2 regions of the Halovulum dunhuangense genome follow, and region 2 is predicted to be linked to the other one. Evidence: riboswitches for the same ligand, from Rfam matches in the RefSeq annotation. Region 2 holds a riboswitch; the other holds the start of a gene.
What was found. Region 2 has a riboswitch for thiamine pyrophosphate ahead of thiB (thiamine ABC transporter substrate binding subunit). Riboswitches for the same ligand answer to the same signal wherever they lie in the genome.
Positions count from the first base shown of each region.

Region 1: another riboswitch for thiamine pyrophosphate. It lies ahead of thiM (hydroxyethylthiazole kinase); the one in region 2 lies ahead of thiB (thiamine ABC transporter substrate binding subunit).

Region 1 is NZ_JABFBC010000001.1:1,336,416-1,350,520, forward strand. Features, by position in the region: gene HMH01_RS06575 (CPBP family intramembrane glutamic endopeptidase) at 1-862, opposite strand, end outside; gene HMH01_RS06580 (3-oxoacyl-ACP reductase) at 952-1,716, opposite strand; gene thiD (bifunctional hydroxymethylpyrimidine kinase/phosphomethylpyrimidine kinase) at 1,740-2,528, opposite strand; gene thiE (thiamine phosphate synthase) at 2,525-3,136, opposite strand; gene thiM (hydroxyethylthiazole kinase) at 3,133-3,975, opposite strand; TPP riboswitch at 4,039-4,138, opposite strand; partial or broken gene HMH01_RS06600 (bile acid:sodium symporter family protein) at 4,167-5,060, opposite strand; gene HMH01_RS06605 (trans-3-hydroxy-L-proline dehydratase) at 5,391-6,437, opposite strand; gene lhpI (cis-3-hydroxy-L-proline dehydratase) at 6,450-8,126, opposite strand; gene HMH01_RS06615 (4-hydroxyproline epimerase) at 8,129-9,130, opposite strand; gene HMH01_RS06620 (NAD(P)/FAD-dependent oxidoreductase) at 9,143-10,366, opposite strand; gene HMH01_RS06625 (amino acid ABC transporter ATP-binding protein) at 10,371-11,093, opposite strand; gene HMH01_RS06630 (amino acid ABC transporter permease) at 11,086-11,739, opposite strand; gene HMH01_RS06635 (amino acid ABC transporter permease) at 11,753-12,418, opposite strand; gene HMH01_RS06640 (transporter substrate-binding domain-containing protein) at 12,487-13,296, opposite strand; gene HMH01_RS06645 (aldehyde dehydrogenase (NADP(+))) at 13,440-14,105, opposite strand, start outside.
Region 2 is NZ_JABFBC010000001.1:506,576-520,680, forward strand. Features, by position in the region: gene HMH01_RS02445 (TlyA family RNA methyltransferase) at 1-189, shown strand, start outside; gene HMH01_RS02450 (VOC family protein) at 264-764, opposite strand; gene HMH01_RS02455 (class I SAM-dependent RNA methyltransferase) at 884-2,089, shown strand; gene HMH01_RS02460 (haloacid dehalogenase type II) at 2,067-2,750, opposite strand; gene aroC (chorismate synthase) at 2,757-3,869, opposite strand; gene HMH01_RS02470 (MFS transporter) at 4,019-5,203, shown strand; TPP riboswitch at 5,234-5,339, shown strand; gene thiB (thiamine ABC transporter substrate binding subunit) at 5,381-6,370, shown strand; gene HMH01_RS02480 (thiamine/thiamine pyrophosphate ABC transporter permease ThiP) at 6,346-7,926, shown strand; gene HMH01_RS02485 (thiamine ABC transporter ATP-binding protein) at 7,910-8,611, shown strand; gene HMH01_RS02490 (SulP family inorganic anion transporter) at 8,676-9,950, shown strand; gene HMH01_RS02495 (cytochrome c1) at 10,001-10,801, opposite strand; gene HMH01_RS02500 (cytochrome b) at 10,825-12,141, opposite strand; gene petA (ubiquinol-cytochrome c reductase iron-sulfur subunit) at 12,157-12,717, opposite strand; gene HMH01_RS02510 (TrmH family RNA methyltransferase) at 12,893-13,354, shown strand; gene dxs (1-deoxy-D-xylulose-5-phosphate synthase) at 13,371-14,105, opposite strand, start outside.

The sequences.
Region 1 (14,105 bases), 830 kb from region 2:
GCAGGGTCTCCCTCTCTGGCATGACGCCGGCCACGCCGCGCGCGGGCGGCAGGACCTGCGTCACCGCCCCCGCGCGTCCGAACATCGCCGCCCGGTTCCACCACAGGACGATCCCCGCGACGCCGGCAAGGATCCAGCTGTCCCAGGGCTGGGCGTCGGGCCAGAACGGGTTGATCAGCTGCCAGTGAAACAGCATCGGCCACATCAGGCTGCCGCCGGTCCGGTTCAGGATCGGCGTGACCAGCACCGCAAGCGCCACGTTGCCCACCAGGAACGGCAGGAAATCCCACTCGGCAAAGACCATCCCGGCAAGGTAGAAGACCGGCAGGTGCCACAGCCCCCAGACCGCCCCGACCAGCGCCCCCGCAAGGGCCGGCGCCATGTGCCGCTGAAGGATCGGCTGCGCAAGCCCGCGCCAGCCGAATTCCTCGACCGGCCCGAGAAACAGCATCATCGCGAGCAGCCCCAGCATCGGCCCCGCGCCTTCGGGCGGCAGCGGCGCAAGCGGCGGCCCGCCCTTCAGGGCCGAGCCTGCGACGAAGACCAGCGGCAGGCCGATTGCCGTGAACGCCACCCAGCCCCATGGACAGCGCCACAGGAACAGCCGCAGGACGAAGGCACGCAGCCCCGCCACCCCCCGCAGGCCAAGAACCAGCGCAAGCGCCGCAAGCGCCGGCGACCAGGTCGCCACGAAGAATACCGGATGCCCGCCATGAAGCGGCCCCAGCCAGGCCGTGGCCGTCCCGGGGGCCACGACATAGGCGCCGATCAGCGCCCATGTGACCAGGAAGGTCAGCCCCAGGAAGGGCACCACCGCCCAGGACGGCAGGTCGGAACCCGCCCCGCGCCTTGCCTCCGCCATGCGATGCCCCCCCTTCACGCGGGGAACCATGCACGGGGCAGGGCGGCCGGGCCATGATCCCGGTCAATCCCGGCGCGCGCCGCAATCCCTCAGCCGAAGACCAGCCCGCCATCCACGATCAGGTTCTGCCCCGTCACCGCCCGCGCCCAGGGCGAGGCGAAGAACAGCACCGCATCGGCCATCTCGGCGGGCGTGGTCACACGGCCCAGCGGCGTCTGGCCGGCCACGATGTCGAACACCGCCTCGGGCGTGGCAGCACTCGCATCCGTCGTGCGCAACAGCCCTCCCGAGACCATGTTCACCGTCACCCCCAGCGGCCCCAGCTCCTTTGCCGCGGTCCGGGTCAGCGCCAGCAGCGCCCCCTTGGCGGCGGTGTAGTCGTGATAGGGCACCACCGGGTTCTGCACCAGGTTGGTGCCGATGGTGACGACGCGGCCGAAGCCCTGCGTCTCGAAATGCGGGCGGACCGCCTGGATCAGCGCCAGGGCGCCGCCCACGGCGGTGCGGGTCTGCGCCTCGATGCCGGCCCAGTCCAGCCGGTCGAGATGCGGCCGCGCATCGCCGTCGAAGCTGAAATCCGCCAGCGCGTTGTGCACCACCACGTCGGGCGGGCCCAGCCGCGCGCCGATCTCCGCCACCATCCCGGCCACTTGCGCCGCGTCCGTCACATCCGCCTGAAACGCCGCCGCGCGCGGCCCGAGCTCGCTGGCCAGCGCCTCCGCCTGCGCCCCGCTCCGGCGGTAGTTGATCGCCACCCGCGCCCCTTCTCGCGCGAAGGCGCGCGCGATGGCCGCCCCCAGCCCGCGCCCGGCGCCCGTCACCAGCACGCAAAGATCCCCGATGTCCCTGTTCATGTCCCGCTTCTCCTGTTCCGCAGTCACAGATGGAAATGATTGACCGGCCCGTGGCCGCCGCCGACCGCCAGCCGGTCCGCGCCGGCGATGGCGTCGCCCAGCCAGTCCTTCGCCCGGCGCACCGCCTCCTCCAGCCGCCGCCCGTGGCCCAGCTCGCAGGCCAGCGCCGCCGAAAGCGAGCAGCCGGTGCCGTGGGTGTTGGCCGTCGCGTGGCGCGGCCCGTCGAGGCGGATGACCCCGGATGGCGTCACCAGCAGGTCCGGGCTGCCCGCGCCTCCCAGATGCCCGCCCTTCATCAGCACCGCCCGCGGCCCCAGCGCCAGCAGCCGCCGGCCCTGGTCCGCCATCGTCTCCGGATCCGCCGCCTGACGCTCGCCCAGCAGATCCGCCGCCTCGGGCAGGTTCGGCGTGAGCAGCCCCGCCATTGGCAACAGCGTCCCGCGCAGCGCCGCCACCGCCGCCGCCTCCAGCAGCCGGTCGCCGCCCTTGGCGACCATCACCGGATCCAGCACGACGGGCGCCTCCAGCCCCGCCAGCGCACGCGCCACCGCGGCGATGATATCGGCGCTGCCCAGCATCCCGATCTTGACCGCGTCGATGCGGATATCGGCGCGGATGGACGCGATCTGCGCCTCGACCAGTGCCGGATCGACCAGCGACACCGCCTGCACGCCGCGCGTGTTCTGCGCCGTCAGCCCGGTGATCGCCGCCATCGCATAGCCGCCCCTCGCGGAAATCGCCTTGATGTCCGCCTGGATGCCCGCGCCCCCCGAGGGGTCGGACCCCGCGATGCTCAGGATGTTGGGGATCATGCCTGCCTCCATTCCGCGACCAGCGCGCGGGTTGCGTCCTCGGGCGCCGCGGCCCGCACCACGGCCGAGACGACCGCCATGCCCGCCGCCCCCGCCGCCTTCACCGCCGCCGCGTCGCCCGGGCCCAGCCCGCCGATCGCGACCGCCGGCACACCTGCGCGCGCCACGATGGCGGCCAGCCCGTCAAGGCCCGTGGGCGCGGCGTGATCGGGCTTCGTCGCCGTCGCCCGGACCGGCCCCGCGCCGACGTGATCGACGCAACCGGGCACCCGGCTTGCCTGCGCCACCGTCTCGACCGACAGGCCCAGCAGCCGGCCAGCGCCCAGCCGCGCCCGCGCGGCCACCGGGTCGCCGTCGCCCTGGCCGATGTGCAGCCCGTCCGCGCCGGCCGCCAGCGCCACCTCCAGCCGGTCGTTCACGATCAGCTTCACGCCCAGCGGGCGCAACTCGGCCACCAGCGCGCGCGCAAGCGCCACCAGCTCCGCATCGCTCGCCCCCTTGTCGCGCAACTGCACCGCCCAGGCCCCGCCGCGCGCCGCGGCGCGGGCCTGCTCGATCACCGGCAGGGGGGCGGCGGGATCGGTGATGACGTAGACCGGCCCGATCATGTCACGCTTGTCCGCGCGCCTTCGGACGCGACGCTCACCTGCGCGCCTTCGGACGCGACCCTGACCCGCGCGCCTGCATCCAACGCCTCCGGCGTCTGCGCCGCCAGCGCATCCAGGAATGCCGGCTGGAAACTGCCGGGCCCCCCGGCCGCCCGCGCCGCCACCTCGCCCGCCAGCCCGTAGCTGGCCAGCGCCGCGGCCGTCGCCTCCAGCGGCCCGGCGCCCACGCAATAGGCCGCGATCACCCCGTTCAGCGAACAGCCCATCACCGTGACCCGCGCCATCAGCGGATGGCCGTTGGCGATGCGGTAGCCGCGCGCGCCGTCGGTGACGTAATCCTCGGGCCCCGACACCGCGACCACCCCGCCCGTCTCGCGCGCAAGCGCCTGCGCGGCCTCCATCGCCGCCTCCACGCTGTCGCCCGCATCCACGCCGCGGGCCTTGCCCGACAGCCCCGCCAGCGCCAGGATCTCGGACGCGTTGCCGCGCACCACCGTGGGGCGCAGCGCCAGCAGCCGCCGCGACAGGTCCTGCCGGAACCGCGTCGCACCCACGCCCACGGGATCGAACACCCAGGGCCGCGCGTTCGCGTTCATCACCGAAGCCGCGTCCTCCATGGCCGCGCCCCAGTCGGGATCGGCGGTGCCGATGTTCACGCTCAACGCCTGCGCAAGGCCGGCGAATTCGCCCACCTCCTCGCGCGCATGCACCATGGCGGGCGACGCGCCCACCGCCAGCAGCACGTTGGCCATGACGTTCATCGCCACGAAATTCGTGATGTTGTGGACCAGCGGCGCGGTTTCCCGCATCCGGGCCAGATGACTGCCTGGGTTTTCCATCGCTCTTCCCTTTCCGCGGCGGAGAGAGAGGCGATGCAGGAGCAGGGCCAGGACGGGGCGCAGGCTCGTCGCACCGAGACTCCCTACGCCAGCATGATCTGGTTCAGGTTCGAAGGGTGCTTCTCAGCCCGCGCGGTCCGCGCGGACGCCCCTGTCCGGTGCCCGCACCAGACCGCGCCCGCGGGAAAGTGTCAAGGGTGCAGCGCCCTGCGCCGGGCATTCAGCGCGGCGAAGGCGCTCGCGCTCAACAGCATCCAGATCCCGTAAAAGGCGGCCGGCGTCAGCGCCATCGCCGGCAGGCCCAGCAGCACCGCCAGCGTCAGCGCGGTGGGCGTGCTCTGCAACCCGCATTCCAGGCTGAGCGCCCGCGCCTGCGGCGGCTCCAGCCGCGCCATCCGCGCCGCGATCAGCGCAAGCGCCATGGCCGACAGGTTCAGCGCCAGCGCCAGCAGCCCCGCATCGCGCAGCGCCCCCTCCAGTTCCGCCCGCGCATCGACCAGCGACAGCGCCAGAAGCCCGCCCAGCAGCAGCGCCGCCATGCGCAGCACCCGGCGGCCATGCCGCGCGACCAGATGCGCCAGCCGGACCCGCGCAAGCACCCCCAGCGCGACCGGCACCACCACCAGCGCGAAAAGCGTCAGCGACAGGACCGGAAAGGACAGATCGCCCGCGATCTCCAGCCCCAGCACCGCCTGGGCCAGCGCCAGGATCGTGGGCACCGTCACGAAGGCGGCCAGCGTCATCGTCGCGGTCAGCGTGATCGACAGCGCCGTGTCGCCCCCGGCAAGCCGCGTGAACAGGTTCGACGTGACCCCACCCGGCGACGCCGCGAGCAGCATCACCCCCAGGCCCAGTTCCGCGGGCAGCGGCACCGGCCACGACAGGATCAGCGCCAGGCCCAGCGCGGGCAACGCCAGCCCCTGAAGACACAGCCCCAGCACCAGCGCGCGGGGCCGCGCCAGCACGCGCCGGAAATCGCCCAGGCGCAATTCCAGCCCCAGCCAGAACATGATCCCGAACAGTCCCAGCGGCAGCCCGATGTCCAGCAATGTCCGCACGGCTTGCGATTGCCTCCCGTCACCCTCGTGCGGGAAGGAAAGGGCAGGGGGCGGGTCGCGTCAAACAGTTCTGCAACATTCCCGTGGCAAAACCGACATGTCGCCGCTGCGGGTCCGATGAGCCGGGCGGCGGCTTCTCACCAAATCCGACCCAACTCTCCGGCCCGGTCTTTCCGGGCCGGGGCTTTTTCGGGCGGGACCGGCGCTGCGCTGCGCTCGCCCCGCGCATCGCCCGGCGGAAAAGACGCGCCGCCGGGCCGGTCCGGCGGGGTCGCTGCCGGGCGCTGATGCCCGACGAAGTGCCATACGCGTGCCATACGCGTGCCATACACTTTCCAGACGCCTTCCAGGCGGCTGTCAGCGGCCCCCCCGCCAGGGTCCGGCGCCCCAGGTATCCGACAGCCGATAGCCCCCGGGCCACGGGTCCGAGGGGTCAAGCATGTGCTGATGGATGCCCGTGATCCAGCCCCGGCCCGAGATCTCGGGCAGGATCGCCGGGCTGTCGCCCACCACCGCCTCGCCCAGGATCCGCCCGGTAAACGTCGAGCCGATAAGGGAAATTGCCGTCAGGCTCTGCCCCGTCCGCATCTGCCCCCGCGCATGCAGCACCGCCATCCGCGCCGACAGGGCCGTGCCGGTGGGCGAGCGGTCGACCTTGCCCGGCTGGATCGCCACCGCCGCGCCCGCGCGCAGGTCGCCCCCGTCCTGCCGAACCGGCCCCGCGAACAGGCAGAACGAGATATGCCGCCAGTCGGGATTCTCCGGATGGACAAACCCCAGCTGCTCGTTCGCGGCATTGGTGATCGTCACCCCAAGCCCCGCGATATCGCGCGCCTCGTCGGGGGTCAGGGCAAAGCCAAGTGCTTGGGAATCCACGAAAACGAAGCTGTCCCCACCATAGGCGGTGTCCACCTTCAGCGTGCCCAGCCCCGGCACTTCCAGGTCCGCGTCAAGCCGTGCCGCGAAGCTCGGCAGGTTCTGCACGAAGATCCGCTCGGCCTTGCCGCCCCGGCATTCCGCGCGCACCCGCACCAGCCCGCCGGGTGCTTCCAGCGTGATCTCGGTAACGGGTTCCACCATCGGCAGGATGCCCGCATCCAGCAGCACGGTCGCCACGCAGATCGAGTTCGACCCCGACATCGGCGGCGTGTCCTCGGGCTCCATGATGATGAAGGCGGCATCCGCGCGCGGATCCTTGGGCGGCACCAGCAGGTTCACATGGCGGAACACGCCCCCGCGCGGCTCGTTCAGGACGAAGTTGCGCAAGGTGCCGTCGCGCGCGATCCAGCGGCTCTGCTCCCACAGGGTGTCGCCCGGCGGCGGCGTCACGCCGCCCACGATCACGTCGCCCACCTCGCCCTCGGCATGGGCGGAAATGACGTGGATGGTCTTTGACGATCGCATCGGATTATCCTTTCACGCCAACCAGTTGGGCATGTTTTCCGGTGCCCGGCCGGTGCGCGCCGTCTCGGCGCATTGGGCCAGGTTTCCGAACCGCATCCGCCGGCCCGTCAGCCCCGGGCCGTAATGGGCGTACTTGCCGGAATTGGTCATCACGACCTTGGCCGTCGGCGGGAACACCGGCTCAGAGATCGAGCACCAGCACAGATCCGGCACCACCTTCACGCCGAAGTCCATCAGCCGCGCCAGGGTTCCGTCGCGCGCCATCGCGGCCAGCGTCGCCCGGCCCACGGTCAGGATCACGTCCGTCCCGGGATTGCGCGTGCCGGTCAGCAGGTCCGCCAGCATCCGGCACTCATGGGCGGAGGCGTGGGGGCTGCCGATCGCCACCAGGTCCACCGCGTCGGGCGCCTCGTTGAACCCGGCCCAGAGGGTGCGGAAATCGGCAAGGGCCACCTCTGCCGTGTCCGCATCCTCCACCGGCGCCAGCCCCGCCTCGGGGGTGTGGCCCGCCACATGCAGCATCGGCGCGGCGGATGTCGTGCCGAAGGCCGCGCACAGCGCCTTTAGGTCGTCCTCTGTCGGCGAGAGCCCCTCGCAGCCCGCGATCAGCGGCACCCGGTCGGGCGCGGCCTGGCCCACCAGCCAGCCCAGCATCGGCCAGAAGGCGTCATCCACTTCTGCCGGGGCGGCGACCCGGATCACCCGGCGGGGGCGGCGGTTTTCCGGCAGGTAGACGCCGGAATGGGGCGCGCGGCCCGTGAGGGCTATGAAAAGATCCAGGAAATCCGGGTGCTTGACCGTGCGCGCGCCCAGCACCGAGTTGGCATAGATCACGGCATTGGACTCGGACCAGCCGATATCCTCGCCCGGCTTCGGCGCGTTCTCCAGCAGGTAGGGCGCGCAGGTGAAGCTGGGCGCGGCCCCCATCGCGACATAGGCATCCGCCAGCCGGCTGGCCGGCCCGCCGAAGCTGTCGGGCACGCCTTGGCCACGCCAGTTCTCGTGATCGACAGAGATCGCGTTGGTGGTCGTGGGCACCACCACCCGCCCGCCAAGTGCTGCCATTTCCTCGGCAAAGCGCAGGTTGGCGGGGCTTGCGTAGATGCAGCCGTCGATATGTACCCGCGTCACGTCGCACAGCCGCGCGGCGCCCTGGTTCGCGGCCATGGCGATCAGGATTTCCATGGCAAGCTGCGCTGCGCGGCCATGCGCGCCCGCAAGATAGGCGCGGTCGCTTTCGGTCAGGTCGAGCGCGGCAGCGGCGGGGGGCGCGAGGGGGATCTCCGTGCCATCCGCGATCAGCGTGTCGGCGGTGATCCGCACCCGCTCGGCCCGCGCCACCTGCGCAAAGGCGGCATGCGACAGGCGCAGCACCGGAAAGCCCCGGCCGAACAGCCGGTCGGCGACCATCGCGCCCAGTGTCAGCACGTCCTCGGCCTCGGCGAAGATCAGGGCGGCCGGGGCGCGGCCGTTCAGCGCCATGTCGAGGATCACGCCGCTTCCGGTGCACGACCCGCGGCTGGTGGGCATCATCAGCACCTTGCCCGCGACGCTGGCGCCGTGCAGCGGGTGGTGGGTGTCGATGACCCGCGCGGTGGCCGGATCGACCCCGCCCCAGAAGCTGAGCCCTTCGCCGGTGGCAAGCACCTGGCCCTCGGCCTGCCCGGGAAGAACGCTTTGCGCCGTCATGTTCATTTCACCACGAAGCCATGCGCGAAGGGGTCGCGCTCGTCTATGAAGATCGTGTTGTAGCCGGTCATACGCGCCCATCCGGCGATGGACGGGATGATCGCGTCGCGCCCGGCGACAGTGGCCGCCGCCTCGACCCGTCCCTTGAAGATCGAGCCTATGATGCTTTCGTGCCAGAACTCGTCGCCCACCTTCAGCTTGCCCCTGGCCGCAAGCTGCGCCATGCGCGCCGAGGTGCCGGTGCCGCAGGGCGAGCGGTCGATCGCCTTGTCGCCGTAGAACACCGCGTTGCGGGCATGGGCGCCGTCGACCGTGGGCGCCCCGGTCCACAGGATATGCGACAGGCCCCGGATCGCGTCATGCTCGGGGTGGACGAAGTCGTATTTCGCGTTGAGCGCCGCGCGCAGTTTCGGGGAATGGCCGATCAGCTCGGCGGCAGTGAAATCGGCCATGTCGCGGAAGTTCTGCTGCGGCTCGACGATGGCGTAGAAATTGCCGCCATAGGCCACGTCCACGGCGATCTCGCCCAGGCCTTCCACCTCGGCGGTCAGACCCTCGGCGTAAAGGAAGGCGGGGACGTTGGTCAGGCGCACTTCCTCGACGAAGCGCCCCTCCTGCCGGTAGGCGATGTCCACCTTGCCGGCGGGCGTCTCGATCGACAGGCGACCCGGTTCGCGCGGGGTGATCAGGCCGTTCTCGATCCCCATGGTGATCGTGCCGATGGTGCCATGCCCGCACATTGGCAGGCAGCCCGAGGTTTCGATGAACAGCACCGCCACGTCGCAATCGGGGCGCGTGGGCGGATAGAGGATCGCGCCCGACATCATGTCGTGCCCGCGCGGCTCGAACATCAGGCCGGTGCGGATCCAGTCGAATTCGCGCAGGAAATGTGCGCGGCGTTCCAGCATGTTGGCGCCCTGAAGGCGCGGCCCGCCGCCGGAAACGAGGCGCACGGGATTGCCGCAGGTATGCCCGTCGATGCAGGAGAACGTATGGGTGGCCATGATGGACCTCGGTCAGAAACGGTGGGGTGCGTAGGGGGTCATGTCGATGCCGGGCGCGCGCCCCGTCAAGAGGTCGGCCACGATCTCGGCGGTGCCGGCGGACTGGGTCAGGCCCAGATGGCCATGGCCGAAGGCGCATATCACGTCCGGTCTTGGCTTGAGCGGGCCGATTGCGGGCAGGCTGTCGGGCAGCGAGGGGCGGAAGCCCATCCATTGCGTGCCGCCCGTGGTCCTGAGACCGGGCAGGAAGTCTGTCGCCTTCTTCAGCATCGCGTCGGCGCGGGCGTAGTTCGGGGGCAGGTCGAGCCCGCCCAGTTCCACAGCGCCCCCCACGCGGATCCCGGTGGACAGCCGCGAGACAACGAAGCCGTGCCCGCCAAAGGTGATCTGCGTGCGCAGGTCGAACGCATCCACGGGCAGGGTGGTGTTGTAGCCGCGCTCTGTTTCCAGCGGTATCCTGACGCCGGCAGTCCGTGCCAGCCGATGCGAGAAGGCGCCGGCGGCCAGCACGATCCTTTCGGCCTGCATGACCCCGGTGGCGGTCTGCACGCCGCCCGGAACCAGCGCCGTCGCCTCGGCGACGACGATCTGGCCGCCCCGCGCGCGCACCTGTTCGGCCAGCGCCAGCGTGTAGTCGCGCGGGTCGGTGACGGACCACCAGCCCGGGGTGAAGGTCGCGTGGGTGAAGCGCGGCGCGAGGCCGGGCTGGATTTCCGCGATCTCGTCGCCCTTCAGGTGGCGGAACTCGATGCCCTCGGCCTGCCGCGCCGCCCATCCGGGAAGCGAGGCGTCGAATTCGCGCGCGCCCTCGTAGACCTGCAACTGCCCGTCGCGGCGCAGGAAATGCCCCAGCCCCTCGCGCGAGAGCATCGATTCCAGCGCGGCCCGGGAATGGCGCATCATCGCGGTCTGGGCGCGGGTGGACGCCGCCACCTGCGCGGGCCAGGATGCGCGCCAGAAGCGCAACATCCAGGGCGCGATGCGCAGCGCGTAGGCGGGCGGCACCGACAGCGGGCCCAGCGGGTCGAGCAGCCATTTGGGCGCCTGCCGGATGATCCGGGGCGAGGCCAGCGGCAGGATGTCGCTAAAGGCGAAGGCGCCCGCGTTCCCGGCCGAGGCGCCGGCGGCCGGCCCCTCGCGGTCGATCACCGTCACGCTCAGGCCCCGCGCCTGCGCGGCAAGCGCCGCGGAGAGCCCGACGACCCCCGCGCCAATCACGATCACGTCCGGTTGCACGATGTTATCTGACGCTCGAGAGGAACTTCTGCGTCTCGGGGTCCTGCGGCGCGCCGAATATCTGGTCGGGCGGGCCGATCTCGGCCATCACGCCCTGGTGGAAAAAAGCCACGCGGCGCGACACGTCGCGCGCGAAGCCCATCTCGTGGGTGACGCAGATCATCGTCATCCCCTCGTCGGCCAGCATCTTCAGCGTGTCCAGCACCTCGCCCACCAGCTGCGGGTCGAGCGCGGATGTCACCTCGTCGAACAGCATGTACTTGGGCGACATCGCCAGCGCGCGGGCGATCGCCATGCGCTGCTGCTGTCCGCCCGACAGGCGGCCGGGATAGGTGGTCAGCTTGTCGCCCAGGCCCACATGTTTCAGCTGGCGGACGGCGATCTCCTCCGCCTCGGACCGGCCCATGCCCAGCACCTTGCGGGGCGCGAGCGTGACGTTGTCGAGCACCGTCAGATGCGGAAAGGCGTTGAACTGCTGGAACACGATCCCGACCTTCTGCCGCAGCCTGTTAAGGTCGGTCTTGCGGTCGTGGACCACGGTGCCGTCGATGGTGATCCTGCCGCTGTCGATGGCTTCGAGCCCGTTGATGCAGGTCAGCAGCGTGGATTTCCCCGAACCCGATCCGCCGATGACCGACACCACCTCGCCGCGCTCGACGGTCAGGTTGATGCCCTTCAGCACCTTGAGCGCGCCAAAGGATTTGTGGACGTTCTCGATCTCAATCATTGGACCACCGTCTTTCGAGATAGCCGCCGAGGCGGGCGATGGGGAAGCTGATGGCGAAGTAGAACAGGCCGCAGATCATCAGCAGCAGAAGCGGCTCCTGCAGGCGGGTGATCAGGATCTGGGTGGAGCGCAGGAGTTCCGTCACCTGCACAACGTAGACCAGCGCCGAGTCCTTCATCACGCCGAGCGCAAGGCCGATCCAGGAGGGCAGGGCCACGCGGGTCGCAAGCGGCGCCACGATGTAGCGCATGTCCTGGAACCACGTCATGCCAAGCGACCGGGCGGCCCGCCGTGTGGTCGTCGGAACCGCCTCGATGCCGCCGCGCACGATTTCCGCGCAATAGGCGGCGGTGTAGAGCGACAGCACCATGCAGGCCACGGTGAAGCCCGAAAGCCGGATCTGGAGGACGGTGCCGATGAAGGCGTTGGCCAGCACCAGCTGGATCAGCAGCGGGATCGAGCGGAAGACGTCCAGGAAGAAGGTCAGCGGCGCGGCGAAGATCGGGCCAACCTGGTAGCGGATCACCCCGAAGAGGATGCCCAGAGCCGTGCCGATCACGACCGAGATGCCGGTCACGATCAGCGTCATCCCCGCCCCCTTGGCGAGGAAGATCATGTCGTTCGTGCTCAGCGCGGTTTCGAACATGGCCTGCCCCCGCTCAGTACTTGAACAGCCGCGACGCGATCAGGCGCGCCGACAGGGTGATGGCCTTGGTGATCAGGTAGAAGATCACCGCCGCGATGGCGAACAGTTCGAAGGTGCGGAAGGTCAGCGCGTTCAGGTCCTGGGTCACGCCGTAAAGGTCGATGTTCATGCCGACGGTCACGCCCAGCGAGGTCATAAGGATCGCCCAGACCATCTGGTTGGTCATCGGCAGGAAGGCGATGCGCAGCATCTGCGGCAGCACGACGTAGCGGAAGGCCTGCATGCCGGTCATGCCCAGCGAGCGGGCGGCCCGGGTCTGGGTGTCGGGAATGGCCTTGAGCGCGCCGCGGAAATTCTCGGCCAGGTAGCCTGCGTTGTTGAAGGTGATCCCGACCAGCAGCGATACATAGGGGCTGAGATAGAGCCCGAAGCTCGCCACCCCGAAATGGGCCATGTAGATCTGGAACAGCGCCGGCGTGTTGCGGGCGACTTCCACCCAGCTTGTCGCTACGGCGGAAAGGGCCCGGTTGCCGGAAAGGCGGAACAGCGTCAGCATCACCGCCAGCGCCACGCCGATCAGCATCGAGAGGATGGCCACTTCCATCGTGACCAGCGCCCCTTCCAGCATCTGCGGCAGCCGCGCATAGGCCTGCCGCCATTGGAAGGTGTAGTCGAACATGTCCGCCTCGCTAAATGGAGAGGGGGAAGGCGGCGCAGGGTTTGCCGCGCCGCCTTCGGCCGTTCAGGTCAGCGGTAGGCGTTCGGCACGGTCAGCTGCGCCGGCTCGCCCTCGCCGATCCACTTGGCGAAAAGCTCGGCATAGCGGCCGGTGCGGACCTGCTGGTTCACGAACAGGTTCAGGTAGTTGATCAGGCCGTATTCGTTGCGCATCGTGAAGAGCGCGACGTAGTCGGGCACCATCGGCGCCTTGGCGATGATCGAGATGCCCGGATAGTTGCCCGAGTCGACGTTGGCGTTGGCCACTTCGGTGGTCGACACGGTGGCGTCGATCTGGCCCTGGCTCAGCGCGAGGAATACGTCGGCCTGGGTCTGGTAGGGGCGGAAGGTGCCCTCGCCCCACTCGGCGATGCGCTCTTCGATCCAGATCGCCTCGTAGGTGCCGGCGGTCGCGCCGATGGTCTTGCCGCGCATGTCGTCCCAGCTGTCACCCTCGACACCCTCGGCCACCACGACCGAGTTCTCGAAGGCGTAGTAGGGGACCGAGAAGCCGACGGTCTTGGCCCGCTCCAGCGTGTCCGAGGTCGAGGCGACGCCCACGTCCACCCGGCCCGACATCAGCGCGGGAATACGCTCGGGGAAGGGGGTGTCGACGATCTCGGCGTCGACGCCCAGGGCGGCGGCCAGGTCGTTGCAGTAATCGACGTCGAAGCCGATCGGGTTGTTGTTCTCGTCACGCATCCCCATCGGCGGGAAGTCGAGCGTGACGGCGCAGCGCAGCGTGCCCGACGCGATGATGTCGTCAAGCTTGTCCGCCTGGGCCGCACCTGCAAGGCAGGCAAAGGCGATGGCGGCGCCGATCAGTGTCTTGGTGGTCATGGTTGCCCTCTCCGTTGGCTTGATTCTTCCGTGGACTATGAAACGTCGAATTCCGCGTATCAAGTGAAAATAATCTCTGTATACTTGTTGTATGGAAATCCGGAAGGCGCCGCGCCCGGCGGGGGCGCGGCGCGCTCCGATCTTCAGGCCAGATCCTCGGGCAGCAGGTCCGCGGGGATGTTCTGGTAGCATACCGGACGCAGGAAACGGCGGATCGACAGCGTGCCGACCGAGGTCGCGCCGAAATTGGTGCTGGCGGGGTAGGGGCCGCCGTGCACCATGGCGTCGCAGACCTCGACCCCGGTGGGAAAGCCGTTGGCCAGCACCCGGCCGGCCCTGCGTTCCAGCACCGGCAGAAGCCGCTGGCCCAGCGCCCGGTCGCCCGGATCGAGATGCAGGGTCGCGGTCAGCTGGCCCTTGAGGCTGTGGGCCACCGCCAGCATCTCGTCCGCGTCGCGCACGGTGACGATCAGCCCAAGGGGCCCGAACACCTCTTCGGACAGGGCATGATCCGCCAGCCAGTCCTGCGCCGTCACCCGGAACAGGAAGGGCCGCGCCTCGCGCCGGTCGCACATCTGGCTCAGCAGGTCCTGAACTCCCGCCGCCCCCGCGACGCGCGCCGCACCCGAGCGGTAGGCGTCGGCGATGCCGTCGGTCAGCATCACCTGCGGCCCGGTTTCCGAGAGTGCCGCGCGGGCCGCCTCGGCGAAGCGGTCGGCGTCGGGGCCTTCGATCACCACGCAGATGCCGGGATTGGTGCAGAACTGGCCCGCCCCCATGGCCAGGCTGCCGGCCCAGCCGCGCCCGAT
Region 2 (14,105 bases):
GAGCTTTCGCCCGGCGACATCGGCAAGGGCGGCATCGTGCGTGATCCCGCCCTTCACGCCCGCGCGGTCGAGACGGTGCTCGGCTGGGTGAAAGCGCGGGGCTGGCAGGTAACGGGCGTCACCGACAGCCCGATCGCCGGGGGCGACGGCAACCGCGAATTCCTGCTCGCCGCCCGAAAGCCGGGCTGACCGCCCGAATTCCACTTTCTTCAAATATCCCCGCCGGAGGCATCCGGCGCCGGCCACAGGCCCAGGGCCGCGGGTCAGGCCAGCGCCATCAGTCCCTCCATGTCGAGCGGCGCGTTCACCATCCTCAGATGACCGTTCGCACCGACGGGCCAGGCGTCGCGCGGCCTGTCCCAATACAGCTCGACACCGTTCTCGTCCGGATCGCGCAGGTAAAGCGCCTCGCTCACCCCGTGATCGGCGGCCCCGTCCAGGTCGATTCCGGCCGCGGCGACACGGCGCACCGCCTGCGCGAGGTCCCGGCGCGTGGGATAAAGAAAGGCCGTGTGGTACAGCCCGGTATGCCCGCGCGGCGGCGGCGTGCCGCCCAGGCTGTCCCAGGTATTCAGCCCGATATGGTGGTGGTAGCCGCCCGCCGACAGGAAAGCGGCGCCGGGGCCGTAGCGCTGCACCAGGTCAAGGCCCAGCACGTCGCGGTAGAAGGCGATCGCGCGGTCAAGGTCCGCGACGCGCAGATGGACATGGCCGATCCGCAGCCCCTCGGGGGCGGGCGGCAGGGCGGGGCGTTCGGGGGTCATGTGGCTCTCCTTTGTTTCTTCAGGGAATATAAGGAACAAGCCTGATCTGCATAAGAACTGAAATTCGACACAATCGGTTGCGTCTTTCGCCGCGCCCCGCGCGCGGATAAAAGGCGCCCATGGACGGGATCGCGATCGAACGGCTGGGACATGAGGGCGACGGCGTGGGCGGCGGGGGTTATCACCCCTTCACCCTGCCGGGAGAGACCATCCTGTCCGGCGATCCGCCCAAGATCCTGACCCCGTCGCCGGATCGCGTCGCGCCGGTCTGCCCCCATTTCGGCCGCTGCGGCGGCTGCGCGCTGCAACACGCCTCGGATGATTTCCTCGCCCGCTGGAAGCAGGCGGTGGTCGAACGCGCGCTGGCCGCACGCGGCCTGTCCGCGCCGTTCCGCCCCATCGCCGTGTCGCCGCCCAACAGCCGCCGGCGGGCGACATTCGCCGGGCGGCGCACGAAGAAGGGCGTGCAGATCGGCTTTCATGGCCGTGGCAGCGACCGGATCGAGGATGTGACCACCTGCGCCCTGGTGCGCCCCGGCATGCTGGCCCTGCGCCCGGTGCTGGAGGAGATCACCCGCCTTGGCGCCTCGCGCAAGGGCGGGTTGCGGCTGCTCGTGACCGAATGCGACGGCGGCTGGGATATCGACGTCTCGGGCGGCAAGCCGCTCGAGGGGCCGCTTGCCGCAAGTCTTGCAGCCCTTGCCGGGCGCGCCGATCTGGCCCGGCTGTCCTGGGAGGGCGAGGTCGTGGCCTTGATCCGCCCGCCCGCGCAGGTCATGGGCCGTGCGCGCGTCGTGCCGCCCCCCGGCGCGTTCCTTCAGGCCACGCCCCAAGGCGAGGCGGCACTGGTCGCCGCCGTGCGCGACGCGGTGGGCGATGCCGGGCGGATCGCCGATCTGTTCGCGGGCTGCGGCACCTTCGCGCTGCCGCTGGCCGAGCGGGCAGAGGTGCTGGCGGTCGAGGGCGATGGCGGAATGCTGGCGGCGCTGGAAAAGGGCTGGCGCGAGGCCGAAGGGCTGAAGGCGGTCCGGATCGAGACGCGCGACCTGTTCCGCCGTCCGCTGGAGCCGCTGGAGTTGCGCGGCTTCGATGCCGTGGTGATCGACCCGCCGCGCGCGGGATGCGAGGCGCAGGCGGCGCGGCTGGCGGCATCGCGCGTGCCGGTGATCGCCGCCGTGTCCTGCAACCCGGTCACATTTGCGCGCGACGCGCAGGCGCTGGTGGCGGCGGGCTACAGTCTTGACTGGGTGCAGGTGGTCGACCAGTTCCGCTGGTCGGGCCATGCGGAACTGGTGGCGCGGCTCAGCCGAACAGTTGCCGGCTGAGCGCCGGGAAGTCTGACGCCACCACATCCCAGTCCTGCGCGGGCCCGAGGTCGGACTGCCGATCCGGGCCGTATTCCATGGGGCGCGGCACGAAGGCAGTGGCAAGCCCGGCTGCCCGCGCTGCCTCCAGGTCGTCGTTGTGCGCGGCGACCATCATCACACTCTCGGGCGCCAGCCGCAGCGCCGCGCAGCTGGCAAGATAAACCCCCGGCCTGGGCTTGTAGTCGCGCGCGATCTCAGCCCCGAGGATGCAGTCCCACGGCAGCCCGGCATGGCGCGCGAGGCGCGTCATCAGCGCGATCGAGCCGTTCGAGCAGGGGGCGATGATGGCATGACCGCGCAGGTCGTGAAGTCCCGGCACCACGTCGGGCCACGGATCCAGCCGTTCCCACGCACGGTTCAGCCCGTCGCGGTCCGGCACCGCCAGCCCGAAGCGGCCCAGCACGAGGTTCAGGTTCTCGCGGTGCAGGTCGTCCAGCGCGACATAGTCGCGGTTGCCAGCCCGGATCCGCTCCATCGCCGGCTGGTATTCGCCCCGCCAGGCATCGGCCAGCGCCAGCGCGTCGGCACCCGGCAGCACGGCGGCTAGTTCCCGCGCGATGCAGGTGCGCCAGTCCACGCAGGTGCCGAAGACATCGAAGATCAGCGCCTCGGGCCGCATCAGGCGTCAGTCGCCGACGCCGATCACGCCCTGGTTCACGCCGACATGCCCGCGATGCAGCAGGATGTGGTCGAGCAGCACACAGGCCATCATCGCCTCGCCCACCGGCACAGCGCGGATGCCCACGCAGGGGTCGTGGCGGCCCTTGGTGACGATCTCGGCGGGCTCGCCTGCCTTGGTGATGGTCTTGCGCGGGTTCAGGATCGACGATGTCGGCTTGACCGCGAAGCGCAGAACCACGTCCTGCCCGGTGGAAATCCCGCCCAGGATACCGCCCGCGTGGTTCGAGCTGTATTGTGGCTGGCCGTCGTTGCCCATGTAGATCTCGTCGGCATTCTCGATGCCGGTCAGGCCAGCGGCGTTCATGCCCTCGCCGATCTCGACGCCCTTCACGGCGTTGATCGACATGGCGGCGGCGGCAAGGTCGGTGTCGAGCTTGGCATAGATCGGGGCGCCCAGCCCCGCGGGGACGCCCTGTGCCACCACCTCGATCACGGCACCGACGGAGTTCCCGGACTTGCGCAGCGCATCGAGGCTTTCGGCCCAGCGCGCGGCGGCGTCGGCGTCGGGGCACCAGAAGGGGTTCTGCTCGATCTGCTGGAAGTCGAAGAGGCTGCGGTCGATCCCGTCGCGGCCCATCCGGACCATGTAGCCGGCGATCTTCAGCCCCGGCACAAGCTGCGCCAGCGCCGCGCGGGCAAGCCCGCCGGCGGCAACCCGTGCGGCCGTCTCGCGCGCCGAGGAGCGGCCGCCGCCCCGGTAATCCCGGATGCCGTATTTCTGGAAATAGGTGATGTCCGCATGGCCCGGGCGGAACTTCTCCATGATCTCGGAATAGTCCTTGGACCGCTGGTCGGTGTTCCGGATCATCAGCTGCACCGGCGTGCCGGTGGTGACCCCTTCGAACACGCCGGACAGGATCTCGACCTCGTCGGCCTCGCGCCGCTGGGTCGTGTACTTGTTCTGCCCCGGCTTGCGCCGGTCCAGCCAGTGCTGGATCTGCGCCGCGGTGATCGGCACCCCCGGCGGCACCCCGTCCACCGTCGCGCCGAGCGCGGGCCCATGGCTTTCGCCCCAGGTGGTGACGCGGAAGATGTGGCCGAAGGTGTTGAAACTCATTGCATGGCTCCGGGCGGGTGGTTGCGCTTGGGTGTAGCGCAGAGGCCGACGTCAGGAAAGCCTTGGCTGTCCCGGACGGCGGGACTAGATCAGATCCAGGCGCCCATTCCGGCGCACAGGCATGGCCCGCGGGGCCGGAGACAATCGTTATGGCATTTCAGGATCACGCAACGCCCGGGCAGATCCCGGCCTTCGTTCTGCCGCTTCTGCTGGCCTGCGCGACGCTGACGGTGATGGCCGGGGCCACCATCGCCCCGTCGCTGCCCGGGCTTCTGGAGCATTTCCGCAGCGTCCCGGATGCCGCCACGCTGGTGCCGCTGATCCTTACGGTGCCGGGGCTGGCGATCGCGATATCCGCGCCGCTGTGCGGCGTGCTGGTGGACCGGATGGACCCGCGCAAGGTGCTGCTGGGGTCCATCCTGCTTTATGTCGGGGCCGGAAGTTCGGGCCTGTGGCTTGACGGGCTCATGCCGATCCTTGCCGGAAGGGTGCTGCTGGGGCTTGCGGTCGGTGGGGTGATGACCGCCTCGACCACGCTGATCGCCAACATCTTCACCGGGCCCGAGAGGGGCCGGGTGCTGGGCTACCAGGCCTCGGCCATGGGGTTCGGCGGCGTGATCTTCATCCTGGGCGGCGGGCTTCTGGCGGATGTCAGCTGGCGCGGGCCCTTCGCGATGTATCTTGTTCCGCTGGTGCTGCTGCCGCTGGTGTTCACCACGCTTCCAGCCCCCACGCAAGGAGGCGAAGGCGGCACCGGCGACGGCGGGCGCTTTCCGGTGGCTCTGGCGCTGCCGATCTATGCCAGCGCCTTCGCGGCGTTCCTGATCTTCTACATGATCCCGACGCAGTTGCCCTTCCTGATCGAGGATCTGGGCGCGGCCCGCGCCTCGACCGCCGGCTATGCCATCGCGGCGATCACGCTGGTATCCGCCACCGTATCGGCATTCTTCGGGCGCATCCGCGCGCGGCTGTCGCCGCTGGCGATCGGCGCGCTGGGCTTCGGCCTGCTGGCGCTGGGCTATGCGCTTCTGGCAGGGGCCGGCACGCTGGGCGTCGTGTTCCTGCTGGCGCCGCTGGTGGGCGCGGCGCTGGGCGTCGTGATGCCCAACCACATGACCTGGCTGATGGGGCGCGTCCCGCCGCAGATGCGCGGACGCGCCAGCGGGTTCATGACGATGTCTATCTTCCTGGCGCAGTTCCTGTCGGCCTTTGCGGGCGCCGCGCTGGTCGGCGCAGGGGGGCTGGGCGGCGCGTTTCTCGGCATGGGGGCCGTGTCGGGGCTGGTCGCGCTGGTCTATGTTGCGGCGATCGCCCTGTCCCGACGCGCCGCTTGACGCGGGCGGGGGCCGGGACATACACAGGCACGCACGACCTCGGGGTGCCCTGTCAGGGCTGAGATGCGGGTGAACCCGCGAACCCGTCGAACCTGAACCGGATCGTACCGGCGTAGGGAAGGTGAGACAGGGATGAAACCTCCACCTGCCTTTCGCCGCAGCAACTGGAGGATGCCGATGCTTCGCCTTTCCCTCTCGGCTGTGGCCCTGCTGACCGCAAGCGCGGCGGCGGCGCAACAGCCTGTCCTGACCGTCTATGCCTATGACAGCTTCACCTCGGAATGGGGGCCCGGCCCGCAGGTCGAGGCTGCGTTCGAGGCGGAATGCGGCTGCGACCTGCAACTGATCGGCGCGGGCGATGGCGCGGCGCTTCTGTCGCGGCTTCGGCTGGAAGGGCCGAACACCCAGGCCGACGTTGTGCTGGGGCTCGACACCACGCTGACCGCGATGGCGCGCGAGACGGGTCTTTTCGCGCCCCATGGCATCACGCCCGAGGGGCTGACCCTGCCCGTGGACTGGGACGACGCCGACTTCCTGCCCTTCGACTGGGGCTATTTCGCCTTTGTCCACGACACCACCACCCTGCCCAACCCGCCCGAAAGCCTGGCGGAACTGGCGGCGTCCGACATCAGCGTGGTGATCCAGGATCCGCGCAGCTCTACCCCGGGGCTGGGCCTGCTGATGTGGGTGAAGTCGGTCTATGGTGACGAGGCGCCCGCCTTCTGGGAGGCGCTGGCGCCGCAGATCGTGACCGTGACCGCCGGCTGGTCCGAGGCCTATGGCATGTTCCTCGAGGGCGAGGCGGACATGGTGCTGAGCTACACCACCTCGCCCGCCTATCACCTGATCGCCGAGGAGGACGACAGCAAGGCCGCCGCCGCCTTCGACGAGGGGCATTACATGCAGATCGAGGTGGCCGGGAAACTTGCTTCGACCGACCAGCCGGAGCTGGCCGACCGCTTTCTCGCCTTCATGCTGAGCCCCGCCTTCCAGGAGATCATTCCCACGACCAACTGGATGTACCCGGCGGCCCTGCCGGCGGGTGCGTTGCCCGAGGGGTTCGAGCGCATGATCACGCCCGCGACGGCGCTGCACCTGCCGTCCGAGGAGGTGCCCGCGCTGCGTGACGAGGCGCTGGCCGAATGGCTCGCCGCGCTGGCGCGCTGAGCGCCTCGACGCTGCTGACCGGGGGTCCGGTGCTGGCACTCGTGCTGGCGCTGGGCCTCGTGCCGGTGATCGTTCTCGCAGGTCTTGATGGGGCCGGCACCCAGGCGCTGGGGCCTGCCGACTGGGCGGCGATCCGCTTCACCCTGGTGCAGGCGACGCTGTCGGCGGCGATCAGCTGCGCGCTGGCGGTGCCCTTTGCCCGCGCACTGGCGCGGCGCAGCTTTCCGGGCCGAAGGGCGATCGTGGCGCTTCTGGGCGCGCCCTTCCTGCTGCCGGTGATCGTTGCGATCCTCGGCCTGCTTGCCGTCTGGGGGCGCGCCGGGGCCGCAAGCGACCTGAGCCGCGCATTCGGAGGCCCGGTCCTGTCGATCTATGGCCTGCCGGGCGTTCTGCTGGCGCATGTCTTCTTCAACGTGCCGCTGGTGACGCGGCTGCTGCTTCAGGGCTGGCAGGCGATCCCGGCCGAGCGGTTCCGGCTGGCGGCCCAGCTTGGCATGGGGCCGGGTGCCGTGTTCCGCCTGCTGGAGGTGCCGCTTCTGCGCGCCGTTCTGCCCGGCGCTTTCCTGCTGGTGTTCCTGCTGTGCATGACCAGCTTTGCCGTCGCGCTCGCGCTGGGGGGCGGGCCGCGCGCCACGACGATCGAGCTGGCGATCTATCAGGCGCTGCGCTTCGATTTCGACCTGGGCCGGGCGGCGCGGCTGGCGCTGGTGCAGTTCGCCCTGTGCGGTGCCGTCGCGGGGCTGGCCCTGTGGCTGGGCCGGCCCGGCGCCTTTGGCCGTGGCATGGGCCGCTTCCGCCGCCGCTGGGATGCCCCGGGGGGCGCGGTGCGGGTCTGGGACGGTACGGTGATCCTGCTGCTTCTCGGCTTCCTGTTGCCCCCGATGGGGTTCGTTCTGGGCCGTGGTGCTGCGGCGCTGGTTTCCGGTCCGCCGTCTGGCCTGTGGGAGGCGACGGGCACCAGCCTTGCCCTTGCGATCTGCTCTGCCATTGGGGCGACGCTTGCGGTGCTGGCGCTCGCCGGGCTGATCACCGCGCTGCCACGGGGTCGTGGCGCGGTGGTGGAGGGCATCGGCCTTCTGATGCTGGCGGCATCCCCCTTCGTGATCGGGACCGGGCTGTTCGTGCTGCTGCGCCCTGTCATCGATCCCTTTGCCTGGGCGCTGGTCATCACCGGCGTGATCAACGCGGCGATGAGCCTGCCTTTCGGCCTGCGCGCGCTGGTCCCCGCCATGGCCGCCGCCCGGGGAGAATATGGCCGGCTGGCGGACAACCTGGGGATCACCGGGCTTGCCCGGCTGCGGCTGGTGACACTGCCCCTGATCCGTGGGCCGCTCGGCTTTTCCGCCGGGCTGGCGGCGGCGTTGTCGATGGGGGATCTGGGTGTGATCACCCTGTTCGCGCCCCCCGGGGTCGAGACGCTGCCGCTTTACATGTACCGGCTGATGGGGGCCTATCGCATGGATGACGCGGCAGGGGCGGCGCTGTTGCTGCTGGTGCTCAGCCTGGCGGTATTCTGGGTCTTCGACCAGGGAGGGCGCGATGGATCTGCGGCTTGAGGGGCTGCGCCTGACATGGAGCGGCTTTTCGCTCGAGGCCGATCTTGCCGTGCCGGAAGGCGACTCCGTGGCCGTGATCGGGCCATCGGGTGCGGGGAAATCCACGCTGCTGGCGCTGATCGCGGGGTTCGAGGCGCCGGACACCGGCCGCATCCTGTTCGGGGGCGACGACCTGACCGCGACCGGCCCGGCCGCAAGGCCCGTGACGATGGTGTTCCAGGACAACAACCTGTTCCCGCATCTCAGCCTGTCTCGGAACGTGGGACTTGGCCTCGATCCGTCGCTCAGGCTTGACCGGGCGGGTTGGGCGCGGGTCGAGGCGGCATTGGCGGAGGTGGGGCTTGCGGGACTGGGGGATCGCAAGCCGGGGCAGCTTTCGGGCGGTCAGCAAAGCCGCGCGGCGCTGGCCCGCGCCTTGTTGCGCAACCGGCCCATCCTGCTGCTCGACGAACCCTTCGCGGCGCTTGGACCGGCGCTCAGGCGCGAGATGCTGGACCTGGTGGCCCGGATCCGGGCCGAGCGGGGCATGACGCTTCTGATGGTCACGCACGACCCGGAGGATGCGGCCCGGATCGCGGCGCACACGATCTTCCTTGCCCATGGACGTGCGGCGCCGCCCGCGCCGACGCGGGCCCTGCTGGCCGATCCGCCCCCTGCGCTGGCTGCATACCTGGGTTCCGATTAGCCTGCTTGCCGGCTTGCCCGTCGATCTGCGATGCTTTCCCCCGGCGCTGTCTTGGGGAGGGCGCATGCTCAGACCGAAGATCCTGACGACCCTGCGCGACTACAGCCTGCCGCTGTTCCTGTCGGACCTTGGCGCGGGCATCACGGTCGCCATGGTGGCGATTCCGCTCAGCATCGCCATCGCCATCGCCTCGGGGGCAGAGCCGGCGCAGGGGCTGGTCACTGCCATCGTGGGCGGTTTTCTCATCTCGCTTCTCGGCGGCAGCCGGGTCCAGATCGGGGGACCGACGGGCGCGTTCATCGTGGTGGTCGCGGCGGTCATCGCCGAACATGGCTATGCCGGGCTCGTGACCGCGACGCTGATGGCCGGGGCGATCCTGCTGCTAGCGGGGCTGTTCCGGCTGGGAAGCCTGGTGCGTTTCGTGCCCGAGGCGGTGATCAACGGCTTCACCATCGGTATCGCCGTCATCATCGCCGCGGCCCAGATCCGGGATCTGTTCGGGCTTTCGGTAGAGACAGTTCCCGCCGCATTCCTTGAAAAGCTGCCCGTGCTCTGGGCCGCGCGGGACAGTGTCGACCCCGTGGCGCTTGGCATCGGGCTGGCGGCGCTTGTCTCCATCGTGATCCTGCGCCGCGCGATGCCGCGCTTTCCCGGGCTTCTGCTGGCGGTCGCCGGTGTCTCGGCCATCGTCGCGCTGGCCGATCTGCCGGTGGCAACGATCGGGTCCAGCTTCGGTGCCCTGCCCGACCGGCTGCCGATGCCGGGGCTGCCCGATCTCTCGCCCGCCCGGCTGGTGGAGCTGTTGCCGTCGGCGCTGGTGATCGCCTTTCTGGCCGGGGTCGAATCGCTGCTGTCGGCGATGGTGGCGGACCGGATGATCGGTGGCGCGCATCGGCCCAATGCCGAGATGATGGCACAAGGCGCGGCCAATATCGGCTCTGCCCTGTTCGGGGGCCTGCCCGCGACCGGGGCCATTGCCCGGACGGCGACCAATGTGCGCGCAGGCGGCAAGACGCCGGTCGCAGGGCTGGTGCATGCGCTGGTCATCCTGGCGGTGATGATGCTGGCGGCGCCGCTTGCCGCCTATCTTGCGATGCCGGCGCTGGCCGCGGTGCTTGTGCTGACGGCCTGGAACATGAGCGAGCCGCACAAGTGGCGCGGCTACATGGCGGCCCGACCGGGCGATCGCGGGCTGCTTGTGGTCACGCTGCTGCTGACCGTTCTGGTCGACCTGACGGTCGCCATCGGCGTGGGCGTCGCCGCGGGCCTTGCACTGCGGCTCAGGCGTCGTGGTGTGCCGGAAGCGGACTGGAGCGAGCGGGACATCCGCGACAAATAGAAAAGGGCGGGATCGATGTCCCGCCCTTTCCCGGTTGCCGCGTGGCCGGATCACTCTGCCGGGGCGTTTTCCTTACGGTGCTTGACCGGGGCCCAGAGCTTCTTGTTGGACAGGTACAGAAGCACGGTCAGAAGGCCGAGGAACAGCACGGCCGTGATCCCGGCGGTCTTGCGCGCCTCGAGCTTCGGTTCCGCGGCCCACATCAGGAAGGCGGCGACGTCCTGCGCCTGCTGTTCCAGCGTTGCCTCGGTTCCGTCGGCATAGACCACGTCATCGCCCCAGAGCGGCTGGGACATGGCGAAGTAGCCGCCATAGGCCTCGTTCTCGTAGAGAATGACGCCCGCCTGCTCCTGCTCCTCGCCGGTGTAGCCTGCCAGGACCGATGCGATGTATTCCGCGCCACCCATGCCGTTGACCAGCTGGCTGATGCCGGTGCCCGCGGGGCCATGGAAGCCCGCGCGCGCCTTTGCCATCAGGCTGAGGTCGGGCGCGTTCGACAGGGCCGAGCCGGGGAAGTAGTCGGTCGGTATCGCCGGCCGCTCGTCACCGGGAAGCGCCTCGGGCCCGGTATCGGGCACGAAGAAGTTCTCGGCATAGGCGCGGACCTCGGCGTCGGTGTAGCCCAGATCCTCGAGCGCGCGGAACGGCACGTATTGCAGGCCGTGGCAGCCCGAGCAGATCTCGGTATAGACCTGAAGGCCGCGCTGCAGCTGGTCCTGGTCGTAGGAGCCGAACGGCCCCTCGAAGGAGAAGGCGTAGTCGGTGACGTGGCCCCCGGTCCCCGCCGCGAAGGCAGAGCCCGCGGCGAGGGTGACGGCGGTGGCCGCCGAAAGGATGAAGGTCTTCTTCATGGCTCTAGTCCTCTCTCGCCAGCTCATTCCGCCGGTTCCGGCTTGTAGTGGCGGTTGAAGTCCTGCTCGATCGTCTCGGGCTGCTCCAGCGGCTTCTCGATGACGCCCAGCACCGGCAGGATCACCAGGAAGTAGGCGAACCAGTAGGTCGAGGCGATCAGCGAGATCGTGGCATAGGGCTCTTCCGCCGGCATCGCGCCACACCACATCAGCAGCATGAAGTCGGCCACGAGGATCCAGAACCAGATCTTGAACTGCGGGCGGTAGCGCCCCGAACGCACGCTCGACGTGTCGAGCCACGGGGCCGCAGCCATCACCGCGATCGCGCCGAACATCGCCACCACGCCGAAGAACTTGGCGTCGATGATGCCGCCGGTGATGAAGCTGGTGAACTGGACCAGCCACACGTCGGCGGTGAAGGCGCGCAGGATCGCGTAGAAGGGCAGGAAGTACCATTCCGGCACGATATGCGCGGGGGTCGCCAGCGGGTTCGCCTCGATGTAGTTGTCCGGGTGGCCCAGGTAGTTCGGCATGAACGCCACGATCGCCGCGAAGACCGCCAGGATGAGGGCCAGCGCGAACAGGTCCTTGATCACGAAATACGGCCAGAAGGGCAGCGTGTCCTTCTTCGCCTCTTCCTTGGAACCGCGACGCACTTCCACGCCGGTCGGGTTGTTGTTGCCCGTCGAATGGAACGCCCAGACGTGCACGATCACCAGGCCCAGGATCAGGAAGGGCATCAGGTAGTGCAGCGAGAAGAAGCGGGTCAGCGTGTAGTTGTCCACGGCAGGTCCGCCCAGCAGCCAGGTCTGGAGCGCCGGGCCGACGCCCGGGATCGCGCCGAACAGGCCGGTGATCACGGTCGCACCCCAGAAGGACATCTGCCCCCAGGGCAGCACATAGCCCATGAAGGCGGTGCCCATCATCAGCAGGTAGATCAGCATGCCAATGATCCAGGTGATCTCGCGCGGGGCCTTGTACGAGCCGTAGTAGAGACCGCGGAAGATGTGCAGGTACACGGCTATGAAGAACAGCGATGCGCCGTTCATGTGAATGTAGCGCAGCGCCCAGCCGCCGTTCACGTCGCGCATGATGTGCTCGACCGAGGCGAAGGCCAGATCGACATCCGGCGTGTAGTGCATCACCAGGACGATGCCGGTGACGATCTGCAACACAAGGCAGAACACCAGCACGATGCCCCAGATCCACATCCAGTTGAGGTTCTTGGGCGTCGGGATGGTCAGCGTCGAATGCAGAAGGCCGAGGATCGGCAGGCGGGTTTCGACCCACTTCTCGGCGTTCGTCTTCGGCTCGTAATGATCGTGCGGAATACCACTCATCTCTCTCGCTCTCCCTTAGCCGAGACGGATGACCGTGTCGGAAATGAATTCCGCCTGCGGCACCGGAAGGTTCGTGGGTGCCGGGCCACGGCGGATGCGGCCCGAGGTGTCGTAATGCGACCCGTGGCAGGGGCAGAACCAGCCGCCGAAATCGCCGGCCTCGCCAAGCGGCACACAGCCGAGATGGGTGCAGACGCCGATCATCACGAGCCACTCGCCCGCCTCGTCCAGGCTGCGGTTCTCGTCCGCGGCAGAGGCTTCTGCGGGCAGGTTGGCGTTCGCTGCCAGCGGGTCGGGCAGGTCGCCCAGATTGACGTCGCGCGCGGCGGCGATCTCTTCTTCCGTGCGACGGCGGATGAACACGGGCTTGCCCTGCCACAGCGCGGTGATCTGCTGGCCCGGCGCTACCGCGCCGACATCGACCTGGATAGAGGCCATGGCCTGCACATCCGCGCTGGGGTTCATCTGGTTGATGAGCGGCCAGACGGCGGCGCCGACCGTGACCGCGCCGGCCGCCCCGGTGGCGACGTAAAGAAAGTCGCGGCGGGTACCGGTATCTTCTTCGACGTGGGACACGCGATATCTCCATTGGTGTCAATTCTTCGGCTTGCCGCCGGGCACCCAAGCACATAGATGCGCAAAGCCGGGGGCCTGGCAGGTCACCCGGCTACCTAATCCAACACCCCGCGCGGGTCCAGCGGACTTTGCGCCGCAGTTTCGGGCCGGTCGCGCGCCCGTGACCCGGAAGGACATGCAGAACCCCCCGCCCATCCGCCTTGCGGCCTATCAGCCGGACATCGCGCAGAACCTGGGCGCGATGATCCGGATTGCCGCCTGCTTCGGCCTGCCGCTCGACGTGATCGGGCCCTGCGGCTTTCCGTTCTCGCTGCGCGCGCTGCGCCGCACTGCCATGGATTACGCCCGGATCGCGGATGTGACGGACCATGACGACTGGGCAGCGTTTCGGTCCGCGCAAGAGACGCGCCGCCTGGTGCTGCTCAGCACGAGGGGCGCGGTGCCGCTGTGGGATTTCGCGTTCAGACCGGGCGACACCCTGCTGGTGGGACGCGAGAGCGCGGGCGTCCCGGCCGAGGTCCACGCAGCCGCGGATGCCGCGGTGGCGATTCCCATGCCGGGCGGCGGCCGGTCGCTGAACGTCGCGGTAAGCTGCGGCATCGCCGCGGCAGAGGCCTTGCGCCAGCTGCGCGGCTGAAGCCGATTCGCCCGCCTCAGGCCCGGCGCGCGCCGATCCGGGCGACGCCCATCACTTCCAGAACCTTCGCCTCGATATCGGGGGCGTTGAGCTTCGCGATGGCATACATCGATGCCGGGCTGTCATGGTCGATGAAGGTGTCGGGCAACACCATCGAGCGGAATTTCAGCCCGTGGTCGAAGATGCCTTCCTCGGCCAGAAGCTGGGCGACATGGCTGCCGAAGCCGCCGATGGCGCCTTCCTCGATGGTGATGAGCGCCTCGTGGTGGCGGGCAAGCTGAAGGATCAGCTCGCGGTCCAGCGGTTTGGCGAAACGCGCATCCGCGATGGTCGGGCGGATGCCACGCGCCTCCAGCGACTCGGCGGCGACGAAGATCTCCTGCAGGCGGGCGCCGAAGTTCAGCAGCGCAACGCCATTCCCCTCGCGCATCAGGCGGCCCTTGCCGATTTCCAGTGGTGTGCCGGTTTCCGGCATCTCGACACCGACCCCCTCGCCCCGCGGGAAGCGGAAGGCGGACGGCCGGTCGTCGATCGCGGCGGCGGTGGCGACCATGTGCACAAGTTCCGCCTCGTCCGCTGCGGCCATCACCACGAAATCGGGCAGGTTTGCCAGGTAGGCGGTGTCGAAGCTGCCCGCATGGGTCGGCCCGTCGGCGCCCACAAGCCCGGCGCGGTCGATCGCGAAGCGCACCGGCAGGCGTTGCAGCGCCACGTCATGCACGACCTGGTCATAACCGCGCTGGAGGAAGGT